DNA from 3 places in the Pseudomonas sp. P1_C12 genome. Region 3 is predicted to be linked to each of the others. Evidence: predicted binding sites of a transcription regulator. Region 3 holds the regulator's gene; each other region holds the start of a gene.
The links. Region 3 encodes sigma-54, which starts transcription at its own class of promoters, with help from an activator protein. Its sites were predicted from a motif close to ANTGGCATNNANNTTGCTNT; they were not measured.
Positions count from the first base shown of each region.

Region 1: AC1D19_RS03625 (circularly permuted type 2 ATP-grasp protein) is a predicted target of sigma-54. The motif match lies at 1,245-1,264, and genes of this name have one in related genera.
Region 2: AC1D19_RS03315 (CmpA/NrtA family ABC transporter substrate-binding protein) is a predicted target of sigma-54. The motif match lies at 1,023-1,042, and genes of this name have one in related genera.

Region 1 is NZ_JBFUAE010000002.1:156,602-158,871, forward strand. Features, by position in the region: gene AC1D19_RS03625 (circularly permuted type 2 ATP-grasp protein) at 1-1,212, opposite strand, end outside; gene AC1D19_RS03630 (ribonuclease E inhibitor RraB) at 1,579-1,923, opposite strand; gene AC1D19_RS03635 (hypothetical protein) at 2,134-2,270, opposite strand, start outside.
Region 2 is NZ_JBFUAE010000002.1:85,802-88,071, forward strand. Features, by position in the region: gene AC1D19_RS03310 (quinone-dependent dihydroorotate dehydrogenase) at 1-930, opposite strand, end outside; gene AC1D19_RS03315 (CmpA/NrtA family ABC transporter substrate-binding protein) at 1,159-2,270, shown strand, end outside.
Region 3 is NZ_JBFUAE010000005.1:174,080-176,349, forward strand. Features, by position in the region: gene hpf (ribosome hibernation-promoting factor, HPF/YfiA family) at 1-105, opposite strand, end outside; gene AC1D19_RS11150 (RNA polymerase factor sigma-54) at 180-1,673, opposite strand; gene lptB (LPS export ABC transporter ATP-binding protein) at 1,946-2,270, opposite strand, start outside.

The DNA of each region.
Region 1 (2,270 bases), on a different contig from region 3:
CAGCGTCGGTTGCGCGATATACGCATGGGGCTTGGCGATGATCCGCGCGCGGAAGGCTTCGATTTCCGCCGCCGTCGCCGCCGGCCCCACCAGCATTCCGTAGCCGCCGGAGCCCTGGGTTTCCTTGACCACCAGTTCTGGAAGATTGGCCAGCACGTGGGAAAGCTCAGACGGATTACGACACTGCCAGGTCGGCACGTTCTTCAGGATCGGTTCTTCGTCCAGATAGAAACGGATCATGTCGGTAACGAACGGATACACCGACTTGTCGTCCGCCACCCCCGTGCCGATGGCATTGGCCAGCACCACGTTGCCGGAACGGTAGGACGACAACAGCCCCGGCACGCCAAGCATCGATTCCGGGTTGAAGGCCAGGGGATCGAGGAAGGCGTCGTCAAGGCGACGATAAATCACGTCAACCGCTTTCGGCCCGTCGGTGGTGCGCATGTAGACCTTGTCGTCACGCACGAACAGGTCAGCGCCCTCCACCAGTTCCACGCCCATTTCCCGGGCCAGGAACGCATGTTCGAAGAACGCACTGTTGAAGCGCCCCGGCGTCAGCACCACCACGCTCGGGTTATCGATCGGGCTTGAGCTTTTCAGTGTGTCGAGCAGCAGGTTCGGGTAATGGTCGATAGGAGCGATGCGTTGCGCCGCGAACAGCTCGGGGAACAGGCGCATCATCATCTTGCGGTCTTCTAGCATGTAGCTGACGCCGCTCGGTGTGCGCAGATTGTCTTCGAGCACGTAGTAGGTGCCATCGCCGTCACGCACCAGGTCGACGCCGGAGATGTGCGAGTAGATATCGCGGTGCAGATCCAGGCCCTGCATCGCCAACTGGTACTGCTCGTTGGCCAGCACCTGCTCGGCCGGAATGATGCCCGCCTTGATGATGCGCTGTTCGTGGTAGAGGTCGGCGAGGAACATGTTCAACGCCTTGACCCGCTGGATGCAGCCGCGCTCGACGACGCGCCACTCGCTGGCGGGGATGCTGCGGGGAATGGTGTCGAAGGGAATCAGGCGCTCTGTCCCTTGCTCATCACCGTAGAGCGTGAAAGTAATCCCGGCGCGATGAAACAGCAGATCGGCCTCGCGTCGCCGTTGTGCCAGAAGCTCGTCAGGCGTCTCGGCCAGCCAACGGGCAAACTCCCGATAATGCGGGCGGACCTGGCCGCCGGCATCGTACATCTCATCAAAATAGTTGCGGATCATGCCGTACTCCTTGTCACTCGGACGTCCAGACCTTCGCAAGGCCCGTGCCATCGGCATAAACGCTTAAATTTCAATCGGTTGGATAATCAAGACGCACGCGCCGCACCAATCCTGTGCGACAAATGCCCCATCCTGATTGCCCCCGCTTCATTGCAAGGCGCTGTGATCGCCTATCACCAGCATAGTCAGAGTTGATTTCACTGCCCGGCAGTCGCTGGGGATAATTCATGCATTCGCTGGAAAACCTGCCGATCTCCCCTTATAGCCGCCTGCCCAGGCGGTTTTTTTTCCTTTCTGCAACGTGCTGAAACGAAAACGGCCAACCCGAAGGTCAGCCGTCATTGCTGGTTGTCACTGTTCATAAGGTTATGCGAGTCGCCCTCGTACCTCCTGTTTCACACCCCAGCCTTCGATGATGCCACCCAACGGCTCGACCACTGCTTCGAAACCTTGTTCGAAGTCGCCGATGTCGTCATAGGTGGCATACATGACCTTGCACAACTCCAGCGCCCAGGCGCCATCGTCGCGCACACTGATTTGCGCATCCAGGGATTCACCACGGTGGAAATGACCTGCCGCCCTGCGTGCCCGCTCCTCGTCCGGGAAAATGGCGTAGAACTCGATGGGATGAAACCGCGAAAAGTCAAAACCGCCTTCTTTCATGCGGCGCAACACGCTGCTGCTGATGTCTTCTTGATAGGCTGTGCTCATGAAACGTCCTCCTCAATACGATGGATAGACTTTCCGTACTCCCTCACCCGCAACCGAACAGCGCGAGCGACGGCAACCGATGTGCCGGCGGGAAACAAGCATGGAGCTGACAAGACCAGACCTTAGCGATTCATTCGCTGATCTCGCTTGCAGAGTAGCCTCAAGATAGAGCCTCTGCCAAGGCCTGGATGTGAATGCGACAGGTGCCGTTCAGATTGGAGTAATGCCGAGGATTTGAATGCTGTTCTGGGTCTTGAGGTTCTTGACGCTGGCGTCAGCGGTTCGCCCTTCCAGATCGTTCAGATCCAGTTCGGCGGCAATAGGAAGGAGCCGGGCCTTGATGAGTT
Region 2 (2,270 bases), on a different contig from region 3:
GCCTGCGGTGATTTTTTCTGCGGCGTGCTTGCCTTCGGTAATGCCGCCGGCAGCGATGATCGGCAGCCGACCACCCAGTTCCGATGCCAGCACTGTCACGGTGTGGGTGCTCTTGTCGCGAACCGGTGCGCCGGACAAACCACCGCCTTCGTCACCATGCTCCAAGCCTTCGACGCCTACGCGGCTCAGGGTGGTGTTAGTCGCAATGACGGCATCCATTCCGGTTTCGATCAGCGCTTGCGCAACCTGTGCGGTTTCTTCGTCGCTCATGTCCGGCGCGATCTTGATCGCCAGCGGTACATGTTTGCCATGACGCAATGCCAGTTCCGCGCGGCGCTCGGCCAGATCGGCCAGCAACTGCTTGAGCGAGTCGCCGAATTGCAGGCTGCGCAGGCCCGGCGTGTTCGGCGAACTGACGTTGACCGTCACATAGCTGGCGTGGGCGTAAACCTTGTCCAGGCAGATCAGGTAGTCGTCCACGGCACGCTCGACCGGCGTATCGAAGTTCTTGCCAATGTTGATGCCCAGCACGCCCTTGTACTTGGCCGCTGCCACGCGAGCCAGCAAGTGATCGACGCCGAGGTTGTTGAAACCCATGCGATTGATGATCGCCTCGGCTTCCGGCAAACGGAACAGGCGTGGCTTCGGGTTGCCCGGCTGCGGACGCGGCGTGATGGTGCCGATTTCGACAAAACCGAAACCCAGTTGGGCGAAACCATCGATGGCCGCACCGTTCTTGTCCAGACCGGCGGCCAGTCCCACCGGATTCGGGAAGTCCAGGCCCATGACATTCACCGGCATCTTCGCCGGGGCCTTGCACAGCAAGCCGTTGAGCCCAAGACGCCCGCCCGCGCCGATCAGGTCCAGGGACAGATCGTGGGAGGTTTCCGGGGAGAGTTTGAACAACAGCTGACGGGCCAGGGTGTACATGGGCGGATTTGACTCGATTGGCGGCGAATTGAGGCGGCGATTATAGCCGGGCAACGGGGTGGCAAGCGAGGCGCGTAATCAAATCAACAGATAATGGCATATGCCTTGCACCACTCTGGGCACCAGCACCCATGCCAACGACCGAATGTGTGCAAAGACAATGGCGTCGTCCCCGGCCTGCTCACGCAAGAACTCGGGACGACGTTTTTTTTGCAAGGTGAACACGCGATGAACGAAACGTCAGCCGACCCTCTGGCCTGGGTCAATGGCAGCGATGCCCCGGAAAAAACCGAAATCAATCTCGGCTTCATGGCCCTGAGCGACTGCGCCTCGGTGGTGGTCGCCGCCACCCAGGGCTTCGCCCAACCCCACGGCTTGACCCTGAACCTCAAGCGTCAGTCGTCCTGGGCCAACCTGCGGGACAAACTGGTCAGCGGTGAACTCGATGCCGCCCACAGCCTCTACGGTCTGATTTATGCCGTACACCTGGGCATCGGTGGCGTGGCCGCGACCGACATGGCTGTGTTGATGGGCCTGAATCAGAACGGCCAGAGCATCAACCTGTCCCGCGGCTTGCAGGCGCTTGGAGTGACCAGTCCTGAAGCACTGGATCGGCACGTGCACCAAACTCGCTCAAAACTCACCTTCGCCCAGACGTTTCCAACCGGCACCCACGCCATGTGGTTGTATTACTGGCTCGCCAGCCAGGGCATTCACCCATTGCAGGATGTCGACAGCGTGGTGGTGCCGCCACCGCAAATGGTCGCGCACCTGCGAGCCGGGCGTATCGACGGGTTCTGCGTCGGCGAACCCTGGTCCGCCAGCGCCGTGCAACAGGACCTCGGCTTCACCCTGGCCACGACCCAGACCCTCTGGCCCGATCATCCGGAAAAAGTCCTCGGCTGCACCCGCGCGTTCGTCGAGCAATACCCCAATACTGCCCGGGCGTTGGTGATGGCGGTTCTGGAGGCCAGCCGTTTCATCGAAGAAAGCACCGAGAATCGCCGCAGTACCGCACAATTGCTCAGTGCCGATCAGTACCTTGACGCGCCACTGGACTGTATCGAACCGCGCCTGCTGGGCGAATACGCCGACGGCCTTGGCCATCGCTGGCAAGACCCGCACGCACTGCGCTTGCACGGGGATGGCGAGGTCAACCTGCCGTACCTGTCCGACGGCATGTGGTTCATGACCCAGTTCCGCCGCTGGGGCTTGTTGCGCGATGACCCGGACTATCTCGCTGTGGCCCGGCAGGTCCAGCAACTGGACCTCTACCGTGAGGCCGCCAGTGCCGTCGGCGTCGCCTCACCAGCTGAGGAAATGCGCAGCAGCCAGTTGAT
Region 3 (2,270 bases):
AGTGATCTTGTCGAAATGTCGCTCCAATCGTTCGAGTTTTTCGCCGATGTAGGTGCGAAGAGGTTCGGTCACTTCCAGTTGGTGTCCACTGATGTTGACTTGCATACAGCTTCTCCTTCGTTGCCAGTGCATAAAGCGGCAGGCAGAAATGCCTGCCACTGGAACGCTGTGGCGTGGCTCTACATCAACCGCTTGCGTTCGCTCGAAGGCGCGATCCCGAGGGATTCGCGGTACTTGGCGACGGTGCGGCGAGCCACCTGAATGCCTTGTGCCTCCAGTAAACCAGCGATCTTGCTGTCACTCAATGGCTTTTTCTGATTTTCCGCGGCAACCAGTTTTTTGATGATCGCGCGGATCGCCGTGGACGAGCATTCGCCGCCTTCGGAGGTGCTGACGTGACTGGAGAAAAAGTACTTCAGTTCATAAATGCCCCGGGGGGTGTGCATGAACTTCTGGGTGGTCACCCGTGAAATCGTCGACTCATGCATGCCGACCGCTTCGGCGATGTCATGCAGGACCAACGGCTTCATGGCTTCGTCGCCATATTCGAGGAAACCACGCTGATGCTCGACGATCTGGGTGGCAACCTTCATAAGGGTTTCATTGCGGCTTTGCAGGCTCTTGATGAACCAGCGGGCCTCCTGCAACTGATTGCGCATGAACGTGTTGTCGGCGCTGGTGTCGGCGCGGCGCACGAAACCGGCGTACTGGGCGTTGACCCGCAGCCGTGGCACCGACTCCTGATTCAGCTCCACCAGCCAGCGCTCGTTGTCCTTGCGCACGATAACGTCAGGAACGACATACTCGGCTTCGGTGGACTCGATCTGCGAACCCGGGCGCGGGTTAAGGCTCTGGACCAGCTCGATGACCTGGCGTAGTTCATCTTCCTTGAGCTTCATGCGGCGCATCAGTTGGCTATAGTCGCGGCTGCCAAGCAAGTCGATGTAATCGGTGACCAGGCGCTTGGCCTCAGCCAGCCAAGGGGTCTTGGCGGGTAGCTGGCGCAATTGCAGCAGCAGGCATTCGCCCAGGTTGCGGGCGCCGATGCCGGCGGGCTCGAATTGCTGGATGCGATGCAGGACCGCTTCGATTTCGTCCAGTTCGATGTCCAGTTCCGGATCGAAGGCGTCGAGGATTTCCTCGAGGGTTTCGTCCAGGTAGCCCTGATTGTTGATGCAGTCGATCAGGGTCACGGCGATCAGGCGATCGGTGTCGGACATCGGGGCCAGGTTCAGTTGCCACAGCAAGTGGCTTTGCAAGCTTTCGCCGGCCGAGGTACGGGTGGTGAAGTCCCACTCGTCGTCGTCATTGCTGGGCAGGCTGCTGGCGCTGGTCTGGTAAACGTCTTCCCACGCGGTGTCGACGGGGAGTTCGTTGGGGATGCGCTCGTTCCAGTCACCCTCATCGAGGTTATCAACCGTCGGGGCGGTTTCCTGGTAGGAGGGTTCCTGGATGTCGGTGTTGGGCTTCTGTTCGGCGTTGTCGGCCAAGGGGTCGGTGTTATCGAAGTCGTCGCCTTCTTCCTGGCGTTCGAGCATCGGATTGGACTCCAGGGCCTCCTGGATTTCCTGTTGCAGGTCCAGGGTCGACAATTGGAGCAGGCGGATAGCCTGTTGCAGCTGCGGTGTCATCGTCAGCTGCTGGCCCATTCTCAAGACTAGCGATGGTTTCATGGCAGGGGCTTAACACCTTATTCGCCGGCGCACACGCGCCATCCACTACAGGGCGCCGGGGCGCCAAACATAAGCAAATTATATGCCTGAAACTGTAGTGTTTGCCTAGAGCACTGTAACAATAAAAAGCTGCAATGTTTTGTTGACAGGTTGCTCCGGCCGACTCTTGAACATCTTTGAGGCGTCGTGTTTGCCTAGAGCACTGTAACAATAAAAAAGAGTTGTTTTTTATCGAGACAAGCGCTCGTCGACCAGTCTCGCACCTCGGTGTCTTACAGGCGGAATTCGTGGCCCAGGTACACTTCCTTCACCAGGTCGTTGGCCAGGATGGTTTCAGCGTCGCCTTCGGCGATCAATTGGCCGTCGTTGACGATGTAGGCGGTTTCGCAGATATCCAGGGTTTCACGAACGTTGTGGTCGGTGATCAGCACGCCAATGCCTTTGGCCTTGAGGTGGTGAATGATCTGCTTGATGTCCCCGACCGAAATCGGGTCCACGCCGGCGAAGGGTTCGTCGAGGAGGATGAATTTCGGGTTGGTGGCCAGGGCTCGGGCGATTTCCACGCGACGGCGCTCACCACCAGACAGGCTCATGCCG